Regions from separate parts of the Dokdonia sp. PRO95 genome, predicted to be linked through region 1. Evidence: riboswitches for the same ligand, from Rfam matches in the RefSeq annotation. Region 1 holds a riboswitch; the other holds the start of a gene.
What was found. A riboswitch is a leader RNA that binds a small molecule or an ion and turns the genes downstream of it on or off. The one in region 1 is predicted to bind thiamine pyrophosphate.

Region 1 (10,545 bases):
TACCTCCACCCGCTTCTAGTTCTCCAAAGGCAAATTTCTTCTTACCTTCTTTGAGTTTAATGTTAAGAGCCAGTTGCTCGCTATCACTTAGCCCCTTTAAGAAGGAAACTTCGTTATAATTATCTAGTGCTTCTATCTCATCTATTACATCTGCCGGGATATTATTAACACCAAGTTTTTCATCACCCGTAAAGAATTCTTTGCCGTCTACAAGAAGCTTGGTTACTTCTTTCCCATTTACCGTAACATTACCGGCGCGGTCTACATCTAGTCCAGGTAATTTTTTAAGCACGTCACGTAGTTTACGCTCTTCACCCGTTAAGAATTTTTCTGGGCGGTACGTGATGGTGTCTTCTCGTATTTTAATGGGTGTGCGCTCTGTGAGAATAATCTCTTCAAGGCTTTGGGTAGATGGTTTGAGGGTAATGATTTTTACCGTGTCTTGAGTAAGTTGTATGGTGTCTGTATAAGTTGCAAATCCCAGATAGCTAATCTCCATTAAATACGATATGTTTTCCTTAAGAGTAACTTGATAAAAACCCTCTTGATCTGTAATGGAGAAACGTACTTTATCTTCGTTTTGAATAGTAGGGAAGAAGAGGATGTTTGTATTAGGTAAAGGACTTTGCAGGGTGTCCAGTATTTTACCATTTATTACAATAGTTTGAGCAAAAGAAGAAAGTCCCACTAATAAAAGTAGGACTGTAGCTGAGGAGTTCTTTAAAACTTGATTGAGCAAATTAGATTTTAATTTTATTGATTGTTAATATATCATAATTAGCTGATTCATTGAAAGCTCATCTTTTATTGAGCAATATGCTGCTTATTATCTTCTGACCTATGACTTATTGGATCTTCCTTCTAAATATAGAAAGGAAGATTTTGCTTATAGTACTATAAGATGAGAAGCAGCAAAGTAAAATCTTAATTACCGTCTATAAACTTACCAGTTAAATCCTTGATTAAATTGTGATACTCATTTGACGTCATAGCCTTAGAATCATCTATCTTATTTATCTCAAGGTTTTTTATATCTTCTAATTTTTCAACAGTTACTATAGCTCCTTTTAATTCAACCTCGGCAATGAGACCAGGTAAACCCATAAATATGTCTGGCCCTCCAGCAATTGGAATTGAAGGTACATACCATGCTATTACAACGGCTTCCTTGTTTTTAATGGGATCAAAATAGGTTCCAACTGCTTTGTAGGCATTAAGGTTTGCTATAGTTTTCTCTTCATTAATTAATTTCCATTTAAAATCAATAAGATCTGTTTTGACAATAAAGTCTTTATCAACCAAGTCTTTAACAAAAGTCATTTTCTTATTTGAATAGTTACTATAGATCTCCTTGTTAAATGAGGTAGTTTTTTTAGCTAAATCAAAATAGATTTGGTCAAGACTTGTACTCTCTCCTATGCTAAAGAAATCATCTGCGCTAAAATAGGAGCTTTTTTCATTTATTGTAAGGGTATAACGTACGCTTTTTGCAGCATCTAAAAGTTTTTGTGACATTTGTTTTGCTTGCGTGCTTAAGTTGTCAATAGAGCCATGAGGTGTCGTCCTAGAGATAAAGTAAGAAACACTATACCCATCTTGAGAAAAGATGGGCATTGTAAACATAACTAAGATAAAAAATATTACATTTTTTTTCATATCTGATGTTGGTTACTGTTGTTGAGCTTCACAGTAGGCAACTAAGCGATTAAAAGCACCTACATTACTTATGTTAACACCTCCATAATAATATGTGAAAAGACTATGAGCTCCTTCAAAGCAGCTTAGATCTTCTATTGGGAACTGTTCATTTGATACACTCTCATTCAGATTCGTTGTTGTGAAACTACTTAGTGCTAGACAAATTGTTAAGGCAAATAATACTTTCTTCATAATATATTGGTTTTTAGATTAATGAGTTTCAAACCTAAAAAAAAAAACGAACCAACAAAGAAAAATCTTACAAATAGTTTACGAAGTTAGAAATATTATCGATTGAAGTACAGGTGTGTACGTGTTTTATTTGTCAAGTGTTACTTGTTTTTTATGTTATTATAAGCTAAAGAAGTTATTTTGTTAAATTCATCCTCAGTAACCACTTTTCCATTAGATGGTTTAATTATTGCTTCGGTATTTTTTTTAGAAAACAGGATTTCTTTTAGTGTGGTTGTAGTGCCATTTTTTTCTAATTTCATAATGATTCCAGGCAATCCTCCATAACCGTCGGGTCCAAATGACAATGATATTTCAGGAGAATACCATGCAATAATCTTTATTTGTTGCTCCTTTCCTGAATAAGATATGTTTTCAATAGTTGTGGCCTTATAACAAAGGTAATTGTCAATTTGAAGAGTATCTTTTGACAGTGTCCAATTGATTTTATTTTTTTTTATAATATATTTTTCTCCATCAAATTCTTTAATGTTTAATACAATATCTTGTGCGGTGTCGAAATAAATACTACCTGAAAAATTAGCAAAACCCAAGGTCATAGCATTTATTACCGGATTAGTTTTTATATGGAGGGATTCTTGTTTTGCGTAGCTAGCTTTTTTATTATTAAAATCTAATTGATAATTCCAATTTTGAAGATTCTTCAAAATCTGTTTTCTATATGATTTTTGTTTAAGGCTAAGATTTGATATATCGTTGTTGAGCGATGTTAATTCTTTACTATAGATAGCTTTGCCAGATTGGGCAGTTAAGGATGTTACACAAAAGAATAGAAGTCCTATAAAGCACTTTGATTTCATAGTTGTCAATGTTTAATAAACCAGATACTGTCAGAATTAATAGTAATGTTAGTATCTGGTTTTGAAAAATGTAAAGACTCAAGTATTAGTTTTGAGTTTCATAACAGGCGTCAAATGCAGCTGCGAAAACACGAAAAGAAATTTCAGCAGAGGGTATTGCATGTTGATTTGCCATATTATCAAGGAAATCTTGTTCTGTTTGAGATGCAACAGTAAAACAATCTGCATCAAAAAACTCCTCACTAACAATATTAGCGTTTAGATTAGTAGAAGCTACTATAAGTAGTGCAACAAATGATGAGCTGATAATTTTCTTCATAATATATTGATTTTTAGATTAATGAGTTTCGAACCTAAAAAAAAAAAAACGAACCAACAAAGAAAAATCTTACAAATAGTTTAGAAAGTTAGAAATATTATTGATTGAAGTACAGGTGTTTATGTTTCTAAAACTCCCCTTTTATAACCTCTACAAGCTCTTTAAACTCGCCATCGGTAAGTGTTACTTTTTTCTTAAACTGGATATCTTCCATAGTTTGTAGCGGTACAAGATGTACATGTACGTGAGGAACTTCAAGACCTATTACAGAAACGCCTACGCGTTTACAAGGCACTGCTTTTTCTAGAGCAATTGCAACCTTGCGAGAGAATAGCATGAGATCGAGGTATTCTTGTTCTTCAAGATCAAATATTTTATTTACCTCTTTTTTAGGAATACAAAGTGTGTGTCCTTTTGCATTAGGATTTACATCTAGAATGGCGATGTGCTTATCATCTTCGGCAACGATGTGTCCTGGGATTTCTCGGTTTATGATTTTTGTGAAAATGCTTGGCATAATTTGAAATTGAAATTGAAATTGAAATTGAACTCGAACTCGAACAAGCTCCTTATTTACTATTTTTAATTCTGGTGACGATTATTCTTATGAGTTGATCGTTTTCATTCCTGAGCGATGCGAGATTGTTTTCTGATAATATATTTGCTTTAACTTGAATGTTGAGATTGCGCATGCTTTCCCTTAGTTCTTTTAAACAAATTCTGAGTTTATGAACTTTATCGTTAGTAGTTCCCGCCCCTAAGGCTTCTCCATAGTTTAAAGCAGATGAGCAAGATGATCTTATCAATTGTTTTGCGAGATATTCTGCAGCAAATGAAGATGGTTTTTTACTGTAAAGTATAATAACCGCAGCAGCAAAATCTTCCAGTCGCTCACTCAAATCGAAACGTTTGTCGCTCATATTATAATTATTTAGCCAACTTCATTTTTCAAATTCTAGTTCAATTTCAACTTCAATTTCGAGTTCTACTTAGTCCCTTGAGATAGAAACAACGTCAAATTTCATCACGCCACTTGGCACTTGAATCTCAGCTACTTCACCTACTTCCTTGCCTAGTAGCCCTTTACCTATAGGTGAGTCTACAGAGATGAGTCCCTTTTTAATATCGGCTTCATTTTGAGCTACAAGTTTGTAGGTCATGGTTGCGCCATTAATTTGATTTTTAATCTTTACCGTAGAGTGCACAAGTACTTTAGAAGTGTCTAGTTGTGACTCGTCAATGATACGTGCATTTGAGGCTAGGTTTTCTAGTTTTGCAATGCGCATCTCAAGCATACCTTGCGCTTCCTTTGCGGCATCATATTCGGCGTTCTCACTTAAATCTCCTTTGTCACGAGCATCTGCAATATCTTGTGACGCCTTAGGGCGCTCCACATCACGTAGGTGATTGAGTTCGTCCTTGAGCTTCTTTAAGCCCTCTGCTGTATAATAATTTACCTTACTCATAATAGATCCGGTTTAAGTATAATTAGTTTAAAAATGTTGTCATTTTATGCATACACATAAAAAAAGTCCCTCTTCGGGACGTGTCTCACGAATATACAAAATATTTTAAATCCTTTACCGTTTTATGGTACCTTGCAAGCCTAAATTGTTGAAATCACGCTTTCGCGAAAGCGTAAAAAAATCCTTCTATGCGTCAGATATTGACCTTTGTTATTCTTACTACTCTTTGTCTTTCATGTACAAATAGTGATGATGGAAACCAGCGTAATCCTTTCTTACTAGATGTGAACTTTTCTACACAATTGAGTGCTATACAGGTACTAGATTTAGAAATTCCAAGTAATCCTATCTATGTTCAAAACGGAGGTATACGTGGTCTTTTTGTTATTAATACAGGTAGCAGCATTGTTGCGTGGGAAGCATCAGATCCTAACCATGCACCTAACGATTGCTCACTTATGGTTATAGATGGTATCAATGTAAAATGCCAGTGTGATGATGATAATAGTTACAATCTCTTTACTGGGCAGTCTAATAATGAAGTGCTAGAATATACAATGCTTAATTACCGAGTAAATGCTTCTGGTAATAGCATCACCGTATTTAACTAAAAGTAAAAAAAAGAAGCCGACTCAAAAGAGGCGGCTTCTCACTTACAATTTGTAGTTCAGTCCCCCAACTGATTACATATTGTTTATTTTTAGCGACTTAAATATAGCGAAAATTAAATAATAAGACCTTTTATCCCTTAAAATTTAAGAGTAGCTCCTACTAAGAAGTTAATTCCCGCCTGCGGATAATAGCCCGCTCCTTCAATGGTAGTAATCTCATTAGGCACTGAGAAATCATCATTATAGGTGAAGAAGTATCCATTTGAAATATATTTCTTATTAAAGATATTATTCACAAGTCCATTGAGGAGAATAGACTTAAATACCGGAACCTCCTTAATCTCGTATTGAATACTCAAATCATTTAAGAAATAAGAATCAAGTTTAGAAAGTTCGCTATCTATATTACCCATATATTGCTCTCCTACAAATTTCGATAAGAAACCTATGCTAAAATCTGCATTAGGCTTATAGGTAAGCATATTACTAGCTACGAGATTAGGCGAGTATGAAATATTTGTATTACCTAGGTTTGTAATCGCACCATCTAGATTAAAAAGAAAATCTCTATTCTTATTTGTGCTTAATGCAATATTAGGTTGTAAAGTAAACTTAGAACTTAGCTTTATAGCAGCATCTATTTCTATACCTGCTCTATAGCTATTACTATTAATTCGGATAGGCGCTCCTACATTATCAAGTTCACCAGTAGGGACTAACTGCCCGTCATAATCCATAAAATAACCATTCACATTTAAGGTGACGGTCTCTGTATTTAATCTCCATCCTAGCTCAAAGTCGTCTAGTTTTTCTGCGCGTGGATTGCCGTCTTCAAAATCTCCACGGTTGGGCTCACGGTTTGCACGGGCATAAGAGGCATATAACTGATTTTCTGCATTAATCTTATAGCTCAAACCTAATTTTGGATTAAAGAACTCATAGTTTTCATCTACCAAAAATTCATCAAGGTCAGAATTGATTCCGTCAGTTTTATAAGTGATAAATCGACCTTGAATGTCTGCATAAAATTGCCATTGATCATTTAATTTAAAGTTCGCTTTCGCGAAAGCAGAAAACTCATTCTTACTTCCCGTTCCAAAATAGTAATTATCTCCTAGCTCAGAATCACCAGCAAATCGTGCCCATATCACTTCGCCAAAATGGTCTCCTCTATAAATGCTACCCAAAGCACCACCTACAAAGTCAACCATGTTGTCCTTGTAATTTGCCGTTGCACTTGCCACATAGAAGTCGTTATCTAGCCAGCGACGTCTTATAATATCTGATGTTTCTATGGTTTCACTACCTATAACTACAGGGGAAATACTGTAAAAAGCAAGATCTTCATCCTCTTTATATTCTTCAAAAAAGCCTCTACCATAGGTGTAGTTTAAACTGAGCTGTGTGCTCCAGTTATTGTCATAACGCTGGTTCCAGTGCAATTGGTAATGATCTTGCTTGTAATCATCTACTTGATTCTCGTGAAAGCGTGTCTCACCATTCTCATCTGTAAACTGTCCTGCAGGGTTAAAGGTTCTATCCTCGGCTAGCGTCTCTGCATCTATCCCAAACCAAGATTGGTATGTAACCTCAGATCCTGCAAAATTGATAAGCTTGATAAGCGTATTATCATCCTTATAGGCTGCTTGTAGAAAGTAAGATTTAAGATCAGACGATGCACGGTCGATATAACCGTCAGATTTAATTTGTGATAAACGACCAGATATCTCAATATGGTCATTGAGTAATCCAGTACTAAATTTCACATTATGACGTCGCGTCCCAAAAGATCCGAAAGAGTTGGAAATCTCACCATATGCCTCATTAGAAATTGCATCTGTAAGAATATTAAGACTGGCTCCAAAAGCTCCAGGTCCATTCGTAGAAGAACCTACTCCACGCTGTAGTTGTAAACTTTCTACGGATGATGTAAAATCTTGAAGATTTACAAAAAAGGTAGTAAGACTTTCTGAGTCATTATAGGGAATTCCATTTATAGTAACGTTAATCCCTTGGTTACCTGTACCACGTACTCGGAAACCAGTGTAACCTATGCCAGCACCAGCGTCTGAGGTAGTCACTACGCCTGGTAAAAAGTTAAGCTGCGTAGCAATGTCTTGTCCTAAGTTGCGCTCTGCAATTTGTTTTTTTGTAAGGTTGGAATGCGTAATAGGTGAGTCGGCTTTTACTCGTACAGAACGTACTAAAACTTCATCAAGTGACTCTACTTTTGTAGTGTCTACCACTGTTTTCTCTTGTGCACTAGCTGTAATTCCTGCAAGCGCAATCATACTCAATAGGATCTTTTTCATCCGTATATGGTTTAGTTACGAATACAAAGGGCAAATATTCTAATAAGTTAGCATTTACATACCTGTGCCGTGAGCACATATTGAAGAGGGTGCACCGTAGTGCTTCTCAAGAGAAATATGGTAACACTAGAAAAGCTAATTTGTATAGCGTTATCTGGAAAAACAAGTTCCTCATTCCTAAACAGCATTACCTGTTCTAGGTTCAATGGGTATAATCTCAGCTTCGTATAAAAGCACCCCTTTGAGATTTTGCAAAGATATACTAGAGTTTTTAATTAAGATATTATAAAGAAAAAATAAATCCGCTTACTGTACTTTTAAACTGACTAGCATTCTCTAGTTCTTATAAAATTATAAAACAATGCATATTTTAATTTACGGATCCGGTGGCGTGGGAGGATTCTTTGGAGGGAAACTCGCGCTTGCTGGAAATAAAGTAACCATGATTGCTAGAGGAGAACACCTTAAGGCCATACAAGAAAACGGTATTGAGGTAAACAGCATAACAGGAGATTTTAAAGCGACTCCGTATCTAGCAACAGATGATCTTAGTAAGATTGAAACACCAGATTTAGTCATCTTTGGAGTGAAGTCGTATCAGATAGAGAGTGCTGTAAAAGATATATTGCAATATTGTGATGAAAATACATTGTACTTGCCTTTACAAAATGGAGCAAGTAATGTAGAGGTCCTTAATTCGGTAGTGCCTAAATCACAGGTGCTGGCAGGACTTTGCCGTATGATTAGTTTTATTGAAGCGCCAGGAGTGATTTCTAATCCAGATATAGCGCCTGCAATACTCTTTGGAGAGCAGGATAATAGTAAGACAGAGCGCCTAGAAAAAATAGTGTCTGTATTTACAGATGCAGGAATTAATGCTGCTGTGCCAGATAATATTCAAGTAGCCATCTGGCAAAAATTTCTTTTTATAACAACCATAAGCGCCATAGGCGGACTAACAAGAGTGCCTATAGGCGTGATGAGAGAGCAGCCGTATATAAAAGAACTGATGCGCAAGACCGCGCAAGAAGTATTTGAGGTGGCAAAAGCAAAAGGAATCATACTCTCAGAGAAAACCTTTGAAAATATGTTTGGAGCCATTAGCAAGCAAGCGCATGAGACAACTGCTTCCACTCAGCGCGATATCATGGCTGGAAAACCGAGCGAATTAGAAAACTTCAATGGTTATATCGTGAAAGAAGGTAAAAGACTAGGTGTGGCTACACCCGTAAATGAGATGATTTATGAGTTGTTATTGCCGCAAGAGAAAGAGGCAAGGAAATAGTCATTTCGACAGCGCGCAGCGACAAGAAATCTCATTACAGTTAATATACAAAAGTGAGTATTATAATGATAACCAAAGCATGTTATTACCTACTATATAATTCCCCATAATTAATTGTAAATTTGCCCCCTTAAATGAGGAAGAGCACGCTTTCGCGAAAGCGTATAAATAATACATATACCATGAAATACCACTTTAACGAGATAGAAGCCAGATGGCAACAATACTGGGCAGATAAAGGCACTTTTCACGCGTCAAATAACAGTGATAAACCTAAATATTATGTGCTTGATATGTTTCCTTATCCTTCTGGGGCAGGGCTTCACGTGGGTCACCCGCTTGGGTATATTGCAAGTGATGTGTACTCGCGTTACAAGCGTTTAAAGGGGTTTAATGTATTGCATCCACAGGGATACGATTCTTTTGGATTACCTGCAGAGCAGTATGCAATCCAGACCGGGCAGCATCCTGCAGTGACTACAAAGGTGAATATTGAGGGCGGTGTAGATAATCAAGGAAATGTGATTGCTGGGTATAGAAAACAGCTGGATAAAATTGGCTTTTCTTTTGATTGGAGTCGTGAGGTGCGTACCTCAAATCCTGAGTACTACAAATGGACGCAGTGGATTTTTACAGAGCTTTTTAACTCTTGGTATAATAAGGATACAGATAAAGCAGAAGCGATAGAAACGTTGGTTTCCGCTTTCGCGAAAACTGGAAATGCAGAGGTAAACGCTGCTTGTGATGATAATATCACACCATTCACTGCAAAGCAGTGGAATGGGTTTACAGAAAAAGAACAACAAGATATATTATTACAATATCGCCTGACCTATCTCGCCGAAACGGAAGTAAACTGGTGTCCAGCACTTGGAACCGTACTTGCAAATGATGAGATTGTAAACGGGGTTTCTGAGCGTGGTGGTCACACAGTAATACGCAAGAAAATGACACAGTGGTCTATGCGTATTTCTGCTTATGCAGAGCGTTTAATCCAAGGACTTGAAGGAATAGACTGGAGCGAATCAATAAAAGAAACACAGCGCAACTGGATAGGAAAATCTGTAGGAGCGATGGTTACATTCCCTCTTAAAGATCATGCCGAAAGTGTAGAGGTGTTTACAACTCGCCCTGATACTATTTTTGGAGTGTCATTCATGACACTAGCGCCAGAACATGAGTTAGTAGCTCAAATCACTACTCCAGAGCAAAAAGAAGCTGTAGAAGCATACATTGAAAAAACAGCAAAGCGTTCTGAACGTGAGCGTATGGCAGATGTAAAAACCATCTCTGGTGTATTTACTGGAGCTTATGCAGAGCATCCTTTTACAAAGGAGCCTATTCCAGTATGGATAGGTGATTATGTACTTGCTGGTTATGGGACAGGAGCCGTGATGGCAGTTCCTTGTGGTGATCAACGTGATTATGACTTTGCAAAGAAATTTGATATTGCAATTCCTAATGTTTTTGAAGGTGTAGATATCTCAGAAGAAGCTTTTTCAGACAAGGCAACTACGGTTATCACAAACTCAGATTTCTTAAACGGATTAAAATATAAGAAAGCCGTAAAACTTGCGATTTATGAGTTAGAAAAAATAGGCGCAGGAGCAGGTAAAACAAACTATAGATTGCGTGATGCGGTGTTTAGCCGCCAGCGATACTGGGGAGAGCCATTTCCAGTGTATTATGAGAACGGAATCCCAAAGATGATTGACGTTGCTCATTTACCTATTAAACTTCCAGAAGTAGAAAAATACCTGCCTACAGAAGAAGGCGAGCCACCATTAGGCCGTGCAGATGTA
Region 2 (10,545 bases), 1.4 Mb from region 1:
ATTGAGATGGAGATGCTAGTAGAACATGATTTAAAGAAACTAGGAGATAGTCATAATCCAGATGACGTTCATTTTAATGCTTTACGTGATTCTGTACTTCTCGTGCATGCTGTAAAAAATGTAGAAGATCTTCCTTTTAATTATAGTGGTTTTGTGATGTCTGAGGGTGAAAAACTGAGTACCTCGGTGTATTTAAAACATCAGAATGATTTATATAACGTTTACACGAAACAAAATAATGTAGAGCGTTACTCAGCTTTTATTAATCCATATACTGCAGTAAATAATATTTCGATGGCGTTTTCTGGTACTGATTTTCAATCTTTTTTACATTTTAAAGATGAAGCAGAAGCATATCGCTATCACCTTGCACAAGAAATGAACCAATTACAAATGGATTATATTCCAAACAAAGGTAAAGAAGGGCCTTCTGTCATATCTAATGAGTTTTGGAAAAATTTTCCACCTTTTGAATATCATTTTTTAAGTATATCTAGACTTTTTCAAAACGAACTTATTTCTATCCTAGCAGTATTGATGTGGATAATCGTATCCCTGTTTGGGCTTTTTAAATTATCTAAAAACTTAAAAGCACTATAAATGTATTCACTTTTATTAAAATCATTTTTCAGGACAAGAATCTTCCTGATTAGCCTAGTTTTACTATTGGGAGTTGGTATTATAAGTATTTTAATAGGAAAACAATACTTGATAAAGCAGCAAAAAGTAATTAATGCTGCCAAACAATATCAAACAGAAAGTATTAACCAAAATATACAATACCATAGTGATGATCTGGGGCTATTATTATATTATCAACGGTTTGCCTTTATAAAGGAACCAGCTGCTATAAGTGCTATTTCTATTGGTCAAAGCGATGTAAATCCTTTACTTCAAGCAGTCACCATACGTGGTCTTGAAGGACAAAAATATGATACAGATTTTGAAAATCCATCACTCTTAATGTCTGGAAATTTAGATTTGGGATTTGTAATTATATATTTATTTCCTTTGGTTCTAATTGCGATGACCTTTAATTTATATTCTGAAGAAAAAGAATTAGGTACTTGGCGTATTCTTTCTGCTCAAACTTCTAGTAAGACGGTATACTTACTTAAAAAATTAATGGTACGTGGGCTTTTTGTAATTACACTATTTAGTATTCTTATGATAGTGGCAAGCATAATACTCAATATACCCTTAGATGTTAATTTTGCAGGTGTATTTGTTCAAGGTTTGTTATATCTCATTTTTTGGCTCTCTCTTTGTTTATGCGCCATTTCATTCTTAAAAAGTTCAAGTTTTAATGCACTTATATTAACTTCAGTATGGGTGATTCTAACCATTCTAATTCCTGCCATAGTTAATAATTATGTGACTAATAAATATCCCGTTCCAGAAGCTCTCAATGCAATGGTAGAACAACGTGATGGATATCATGAAAAATGGGATTTAAAGAAGGATATTACCATGGATGGTTTCTTGGAAGCTTACCCTCAATATGTGGGTTATGATGTTCCTGAAGATGTCTTTAGCTGGATTTGGTATTACGGAATGCAGCACATGGGTGACCTCACAGCACAAGAAACAAGTGAGGAAATGACAGAAAAATTAACGATGCGAAATAATGTAAGTAGGAAAATAGCAAATTTTGTTCCTACAATGCACGCACAGCTTAGCTTCAATAAATTGGCTGGAACTGATATGAATAGTCATTTAGACTTTCTAAAAGAACTAACACGTTTTCACGAAAATTTGCGTTTGGGATTTTATACGAAGATTTTTGATAAAGAGTCTGTAGATGCCGTACAGTGGGATAATCACCAAGCAAAGTTCTATAAACAAAGTCACACTTTTAATTGGCTTTATTTAATATTTCCAACAGTATTAATAAGCTTTATTATAAGCACGATTAGCATATATAATTTTAGGAAAATTTAAGTAATGGGGAGATGGATTGTTAATGTACTTCGGTACACAAAGGGTTAATGTAATTTCCACTCCCCTATACTTAATTTATAAACGACTATCAACATAGTGATAAATCTATAAAATAAATTACTATGATAGCACTTTAAGAATAGCGTTGGTTACATTCAGTAAATTTTCAACCTTCTCAACATTACAAGCATCACATTTTGTATTTAATAAGTCTAAATTTCATATACTAGAATTCCAAATAATTATTTGAATCTTAGAAGATGTTATTCTCATTACATAGTTTGATTCATTGATAAGCTCTAAATTCCTAATAATTATGCTATCAACAATAAAATTTCCTATCACAATAACTCTAGTATTTGTTTAAATCTCAGTAACAAATTTTGTTTTATTTTATTTTTCCTATCTTAGATACGCATAGATATAAATCCCTAGTATCTAAATAATTATGCGCTACATTTAAAATAGTCGTTAGTTTGTAATCTAACGGTTTTGGTAAATGTTATCATATTTCTGAAAACAGCCTAATGCTTCTTCAGTAGCATTAATCTTAAGATTTATGAATAAGCTTTGTTTTACTGCTGAAGTATTCTTAACTAACCACCGCCCCATATGAATAGTTTTGATATTAATTTTTTAATAGTTTCCTCATTTACCGCCATCTTTGGTGTTTTCGGAGTTTATCACTTTGTTTCTTATTTAATTTTAAGGCACAAAATTCTGTGTCACTATTGTATCATACTTTTTGGACTTACACTACATTGGAGTTGGTCACTTTTTCCAGACGGATTTCTTCCTGAGGTAATTCAAAAAAATGGATCGCTTATCTCTGCAATGACTACCACCTTTGGATTTTTATTGTTTACAACCAATTATTTAAATATTCATCGCGGCAATCATCCTAAAATATCACGTAGTTATACTTTTTTAAAATATAGCACAGTTTTAATCCCAATTCTTTTTGTTCTCAATATTCTAACTATCCATATTCCTTGGTTACATAGTTCGCTCGTAATGTCTGCAGCCATTACTGCTTTGCTATCTGTACTTTTGAATATTTTCTCTGGGATTCGCTTATTTAATGAAGAGCGTTTTAATAAATACTATTTGTATGCGTATTCCCCAATGCTCCTCTCCTCAGTTATCTATATAAGTGCATGGTTTTTAAAGGAAAACTATAATGTTGATAGGGAGTTTATCGTATTCATTACGTCATTACTTATTACACTCCAACTTATTTTATTTTCTATTCTCGTTAGTTATAAGTTTAAGTTTATAGAAAAGTCTAACATGAGGACGCAGGTAGAAACTAATAAAATGCTTGCTTTAGAAGTAGACAAGCAGACGAAAGATCTACAAATTGCAAAACAAGATGTAGAGAGTAAAAATCGCGAACTTGAGTCTGTCAATTCTCTTAAAAACAAGCTGTTTTCTTTGCTTACACATGACGTTAGAGGACCTCTGCATAATATTTCTTTACTGGTCAATCTACTTGAAAACCAAATAGAGGACAATGAACTAAAAGAAATCTCACAAAGTCTCAAAAATGAGTTGGATGAGAGAATTGCCATGGTAAGCGCCTTACTAGACTGGTCATATAATCAGCTAGAAGGAATTAAACTCAATAAAAAGCACTGCGATATTGAAGAAATATTTAATACTATGGCTAAGCAATTTCAACGCCCAGCAAAAGAAAAGGACGTAAAGCTATTATTCGAAATTGAAACCCCTACCCTATTTATTGATGAAAATATGTTTAAAGTAGTCTTACGTAATTTGATTTCAAACGCCATAAAATTTAGTACAAAGAATCAAAATGTCATATTATCCAGCAAGAAAGGGCCAGATGGCATTGAAATAGGCGTACAGGATTTTGGTGTGGGAATGACAACTAGCTGGCATAAAAATCTAGTTAAAGATTGCATACCAAAAACAACATTAGGCACTAAGGGAGAACAAGGGACTGGCTTTGGGCTACTCATTACAAAAGACTTCGTAGAAATGAATGGAGGCGAACTCTTCTGTACAAGTACACCAAATGAAGGCACCCATTTTGTAATGCGGTTTTGAGGTGAGGCTTTATCTAAAGTGTATCAGCTCGAATCAATCACTTTTCAATAAATAATGTTGTTTTTTAATTTTAATACTTTCATTAAAGAAGTACTATTCTATTAATTTTGATTCGAGTATCAGAACAGTATGAGCTATCCATTTTGTTTAAACATAAATAAACATAGTTCCCGCTTAATATTTAGAATAAATTCAAGTACATCCTAGACACTTTATGATATCCTCAATTTATTTTTTTTCTTTTTAAAAGAAATTCTTTTAAAGCAATTATTTCAATAGGTTTAGTAAGAATGTCGTATCCATTACTTAATCCTTTTTCATTTAAACTTTCTTCAATTTTATGATTTCCCGTCATAACAATTATTTTCTCTGATGAATAATTTATAGACTGAAGTTTTTTAAGTATTCCAAAACCATCTAAATCACTTTTTACTGATAAAGATATATCTACTATAACAGCATCGTATTTATTAACTTTTTCGAATGATTTGAAATCTTGTGATTTTGTATAAACAGAAAAATTTATTGCCTTATTGAAGAATAAATCGTTTACATAATTAAAAGCTGTTTCTAAAAAGACAAACTCATTCTCAAAAATTAGAACTTCCATAACTTAAAACTTTTTAAATTCTATACTAAAAAATAATATATGATTTTTTGACCATAACCTACCATTTAATCCCATTTGATCAAGGAAATCCTTAATTTCTATTAAACCGTGTGTATTTCTTTTTAATATTGCCATTCTATCATCAGAATTAAAATCCCTCACAAAACTTGGTTCAGTTTCTTGAGAACTGTGAATAAAATTATTATGAAAAGTCATAATATATTTGGAATCAAGCTGTTCTATTTGCACACCATAATTATTATCCAACTTATATTTACTAATGTTACTAAGCCAATTTGAAAAAACCAAATCGATACCAGTTTCATTCATCTTTACTTTATTATTCAATTCTTTATCTTTTCCAATAAATTCATACTCGAAATGAATGCTATTTAAATGAAATGATACAGATTCTCTTAATCTTACTAAGATATTAATAAATGGATAATAATTACTTTCAAGAACGTTAAATGGATTATTAGACTTTTCTAATATCGTATCTGCTCTATCGAGTATCAATTTTAAGGAAGTTCGCAACTTGTTTCTTTCGTGCCTCAAGTACGGCTCAATTTTCAATCTTCGATCGTTAGATTGTTCCATATCATAATCATTTGAAATATCTAAATATGTTTTTAAAGGGCCAATTTTATTTCTTGTAAAATGCATTGAATTAATTGCGTTATTAACGTAAGTTACTTTTTTAGCAATATTGTCAAAATTCTTCCTACTCTCTAAATCTTGTCTTCTCTTGAAATTAAAAATATGCGATAATCTCACGAAAAATGGAGATATGAGTTTATAAAATAAATCTTTGCTTTTAAATATATTACTTCCATCTTCCTCTGATAAAGTTAGTAAGTAATACATTTCTATTGTATTACTTTTCGTTTTAAACAATAGGTTATTATGACTTATTTTATCATTTACGGTTATATTCAAATCATACAAAATAGTTTTTTCTAATTCAGTGAAAATTTTTAAAGATTCAAATTCTAGCTCATAAGTAAAAAGAGAACCGTTAATAATATTAAGTCTTGAGTCAACAATTTCAAAGCAAATTATTTGATTTATAGGTTTTAAAAATATGTTATGCTTGTTCAAAACGGGTAATATTTCATCGTATACCTCGTGCATATTATCTAAGGCATTTTCTTGCAGTAAAAAAGTATCTAATGAATTATTTAGTTCATCATAAAATCCTTTAAAGGATTTTCTAAACTTGCTCAATGAATTAATTCCAAATAAAACAACTAAAATTATTAAAAATTCTAAAATGATTTTTTTATCAATAAACAATATAAGGGCTAATGGCGCAAAATAAAGAATGAGTGCCATACTCTTATCTATATAATTTTTAGAGTTGATTATAGGTAGAATTAGTAATGTAAATAGAGAGATATTTAATTCTTTGAAATTGACAAGTATAAATCCAATGAAGGCATAATCAACCAATAATTTAATATGCTGAAAACCATCGTTTTTTGAATGAAATAATAAATGAAATACTGTATACGACAGAAATGCAATAAGTAACTGCCACATAATAAATTTATCATTAAACTTGATAACAATAAAAACACTAAAAATCAATATAATAAGTCTATATACAATAGAAACTATACTATCTTTTGCATATTCCGCGTCTTTAAAAACTTTAAAATCCATAGATTATTTTTAATATTTTCTGATATAAAAAATTCACTACAAAAGTTATGTAGCACAACTTAAATAAAGCAAGGACTATTATTCCAGTATTTGTTTTGGGTTCTACCTGTATATTTTCACTAGTTTCGAAAATTAGACTTATTATATTAAAAAAATGATTTAAGATATAATTATCATGTAATTCCTTAAATTGAATTTCAAATATTTGATTTTTTTCAATTGAGGTTGGTAATAAAACGAAAAACATTCCCAAAAAGACTATTAACAATATTGATATTATAGCTTTTATATTATAGGATGTCATATGGGATACCAAAGCGATAAATTTTCTGAAAGTAATATTTTCAATAAGCATTGATGTTTTGAGAGTGTTTCGACATTTTTTTATTATTACTAATTCATCATCAAATCCATGATTAGCCAGTTTTCTACAGCAATAATCAGCCAAGGAAAATTTCTCTTTAAAGCTCTGAACCGAGTTAATGGCATAAATTAGTTTATTAGTATTTAAATAATCATAACCATAATCTTTCTCTTCTATACTTTTGCCATATAGTGCTATGAATTTTTTGACATCTGTGTAAAGAGGTCTTGTGAAATTCTGATTGTGAGTACTTTCTTTCTTAATTTGAATAATTAAATATAAAATTTGAAATTTATCATTTACCTCACTTTTTTCTAAATCATTATATAATTTAATAAGAAAATTTCTGCTCAACATTATTATAAATTCTAGAGTTTGCTGTTATTAATCTAATAATATATACTTCTTTAATTTTTAGGTATTCGCACAGTCAGATGGTACTTTTTTAATTTTCTATTTGCGCTATTTCATTAAATTAAAAAAAAAGAAAATTGCCAAACCTATTCCAACGCAACTTACGGTAAACCGCAAGCTACTCTAAATCCCCATAAAAACCTACCAACCAAAACATAACATTTTAAATTTTTTACATTTTCTCTCATCTAGTTGAGAATAATTATTACTTTTAAAGTCTAAACTTTAGGAGTAGCTATTAAATTAGTTTGAGAAAAATCCTTAGAACCTGATTTGGTTAATACCAACGTAGGGAAAAGTTAGAGGTAGTGCATTCCTGCATATTTCCTCTATTTTTAATTCTATCCTTCTCATTCCTTTATCGTTTATATAACCGAGGCATTATGCTTCATAATTGTATTAAACATGATAAACATAAAGGTCAATCAAACCTCGTATCAATTTCCAGCACAGGTCACACTAGACCAGATTCTCTCGCAACTCGACATTTCGGTCAGTGGGATTGCTGTGGCTATTAATGAGCGCATTATTACTAGATCACAATGGGTTTCCACCATTCCTGATGATGGCGATGCTGTGCTTATTATTAAAGCCACACAAGGTGGATAATAGCGACTTCTAGGTACTTCAAGAGTAGAAAAACATCATTAATTAATCCAAAAAGATGAAAAATAGAGACACTGCGCCTAAGCAAGGCGGCATTACCAGAAATCCATTTCCTAATTCAAAAAAAATCTACGTAAACGGTAAGATTCACCCACAGATTAAAGTGGCTATGCGTGAGATTGCGCTTAGTGATACTGTGGACTCAATGACCAAAAGGAAAACGCCAAACGAGCCAGTAACGGTGTATGACACCTCTGGTCCATACACAGATCCAAACAAAGAAATCGACATACACAGTGGTTTAGAGCGCATCCGTGAGTCGTGGATTCTGGAGCGCAATAATGTAGAACTATTAGATAGCTACTCCTCTACCTATTGCAACGAGCGTCTCAATGATAAGAGTCTAGACCACATGCGTTTCAAGCTTTTAAAGAAACCTATGCGTGCAAAAAAAGGTGAAAATGTCACGCAGCTGCACTATGCAAAACAAGGGATTATCACTCCAGAAATGGAGTATATCGCTATTCGCGAAAATCAGCGTATCGATGAGATGACGGAGATTAGAAAGCAACATAAAGGAGAACATTTTGGTGCGTCTATTCCTGATAAAATCACGCCAGAATTTGTACGCTCAGAAGTTGCAAGAGGTCGTGCCGTAATCCCTTCAAACATCAACCACCCAGAAGCAGAGCCTATGATTTTAGGACGTAATTTCTTGGTGAAGATTAATGCAAATATTGGAAACTCGGCAGTTACCTCGTCCATCGAGGAAGAAGTAGAAAAAGCCGTTTGGGCATGCCGCTGGGGTGCAGATAATATCATGGATTTATCTACGGGTGAAAACATACATGAGACCCGCGAGTGGATCATACGCAACTCCCCTGTTCCCGTGGGAACGGTTCCTATTTACCAAGCGTTAGAAAAAGTAAATGGCGTTGCCGAAGATCTAACGTGGGAGATTTTTAAAGACACGTTGATTGAGCAAGCAGAGCAAGGTGTAGACTATTTTACCATACACGCTGGTGTGTTATTACGTTATGTGCCTATGACCGCAAACCGTGTGACGGGTATCGTCTCTCGTGGCGGATCTATCATGGCAAAGTGGTGTCTTGCACATCATAAAGAGAGCTTTTTGTACACACATTTTGAAGATATCTGTGAGATTTTAAAGCAATATGACGTTGCCTTTTCTTTGGGTGACGGTTTACGCCCTGGCTCTGTAGCAGATGCAAATGATGAGGCACAATTTGCTGAGTTAGAAACGCTGGGCGAACTCACAAAAATCGCTCGTAAGCATGATGTGCAGTGCTTTATAGAAGGTCCTGGTCACGTCCCGATGCACATGATAAAGGAAAATATGGAGAAGCAGATTGAAGTATGCGATGAGGCTCCATTTTACACTCTAGGTCCTCTTACTACAGATATTGCGCCTGGTTATGACCATATTACCTCTGGAATTGGTGCTGCCATGATAGGCTGGTACGGGTGTGCGATGTTGTGCTACGTTACTCCAAAAGAACACCTTGGATTACCCAATAAAGAAGACGTGCGCGTTGGTGTGGTTACTTACAAACTAGCGGCTCACGCTGCAGATCTGGCCAAAGGTCACCCAGGTTCGCAACATCGAGATAATGCGCTGAGTATGGCGCGTTTTGAATTTCGCTGGGAAGACCAGTTCAATCTTGGTCTCGATCCAGAACGAGCTCGCGAGTATCACGATGAAACGCTACCAGCAGCAGGTGCAAAAGTGGCGCACTTCTGCTCCATGTGCGGACCAAAATTTTGCTCCATGAAAATTTCTCAGGAAGTAAGAGATTTTGCTGCTGTAAATGACATAGTCGACAACGAAGTCATCCAAAAAGGAATGGAAGAAAAGTCAAAAGAATTTAAAGCCAAAGGTTCCGAAGTATATCTGTAAAAAGATGTGGGAGTTCCCACGCTGCAAAAGCGTGGGCAGGCTTTCCACTACAATCTTTTGCCAGAAAAAGGCAAAAGGATTTTCATTACAATCCTTAACTCAAAAAGATGATCATCGTACTATCACCAGAATATGATATCCCTAATGAAGTAGAAACACTCAACCAGTTATTTAAACAAGGATTAGCATGCTATCATGTAAGAAAACCACATAAAAGTTATGAGGAATATTGCGCCTACATACAGCAGATAGATACTGCATTTCATGACAAGATTGTAGTGCACGATTACCATAAAGTCATCAACGAATTTAATTTAAAAGGAATCCATTTTAAGGAACAACATCGCATAGATCACATAGATAATCCTGGTAAGTATTTTAAAGGTTTAAATATGTTCGGAAAAACGATAAGCTCCTCTTTTCATGATTTGCAAGCTCTAGAAGACTGCTATTTTGAATTTGACTATCACTTTTTGAGTCCTGTGTTTAATTCCATTTCAAAAGAAGGCTATAGTGGCCGTGGCTTTGATGTAACTGATAGCAATAAAACAATCATTGCCTTGGGCGGGATCTGCCCAGAAAATGTAGCACAAGTCAAACAACTAGGCTATAACGGAATTGCAGTTTTAGGAAGTATATGGAAAGCAGTGAATCCGTTGCAGAGTTTTAAAAAAATAAAATCAGCATTTGGATAGTCTATCTCAAAACAATAAACAGTTCGCGTTAAGGATTGAGTGGCATGTCTGAGCTCTTTTATGAATTTTTCATTCATAAAAAGCGAGTAGCGAAAGCCTGACCTGCAAGGGAACGCCCTAATAGAAAGTAGAATATAGTATTGAAAACAAACAATTACATATTAACCATTGCAGGCTTAGACCCATCAAGTGGCGCAGGAATCACTTCAGATATTAAAACATTTGAAGCGCACCGGCTATACGGTTTATCAGTGTGTACCGC

Region 2: it holds a riboswitch for thiamine pyrophosphate, as region 1 does, so the genes downstream of both, thiS (sulfur carrier protein ThiS) here and D017_RS06185 (TonB-dependent receptor) in region 1, are expected to answer to the same signal.

The regions. Positions count from the first base shown of each region.
Region 1 covers NZ_CM001837.1:1,390,408-1,400,952, forward strand. The annotation lists gene D017_RS06140 (outer membrane beta-barrel protein) at 1-688, opposite strand, end outside; gene D017_RS06145 (GLPGLI family protein) at 925-1,656, opposite strand; gene D017_RS06150 (hypothetical protein) at 1,669-1,890, opposite strand; gene D017_RS06155 (GLPGLI family protein) at 2,031-2,750, opposite strand; gene D017_RS06160 (hypothetical protein) at 2,836-3,069, opposite strand; gene D017_RS06165 (HIT family protein) at 3,197-3,586, opposite strand; gene D017_RS06170 (four helix bundle protein) at 3,639-3,989, opposite strand; gene greA (transcription elongation factor GreA) at 4,059-4,535, opposite strand; gene D017_RS06180 (hypothetical protein) at 4,724-5,146, shown strand; gene D017_RS06185 (TonB-dependent receptor) at 5,284-7,458, opposite strand; TPP riboswitch at 7,617-7,709, opposite strand; gene D017_RS06190 (2-dehydropantoate 2-reductase) at 7,820-8,743, shown strand; gene leuS (leucine--tRNA ligase) at 8,926-10,545, shown strand, end outside.
Region 2 covers NZ_CM001837.1:2,792,350-2,802,894, forward strand. The annotation lists gene D017_RS12615 (DUF3526 domain-containing protein) at 1-600, shown strand, start outside; gene D017_RS12620 (DUF3526 domain-containing protein) at 601-1,941, shown strand; gene D017_RS12625 (sensor histidine kinase) at 2,554-4,011, shown strand; gene D017_RS12630 (response regulator) at 4,235-4,621, opposite strand; gene D017_RS12635 (hypothetical protein) at 4,625-6,286, opposite strand; gene D017_RS12640 (hypothetical protein) at 6,276-7,007, opposite strand; TPP riboswitch at 7,282-7,376, shown strand; gene thiS (sulfur carrier protein ThiS) at 7,470-7,673, shown strand; gene thiC (phosphomethylpyrimidine synthase ThiC) at 7,729-9,588, shown strand; gene D017_RS12655 (thiamine phosphate synthase) at 9,696-10,283, shown strand; gene D017_RS12660 (hydroxymethylpyrimidine/phosphomethylpyrimidine kinase) at 10,424-10,545, shown strand, end outside.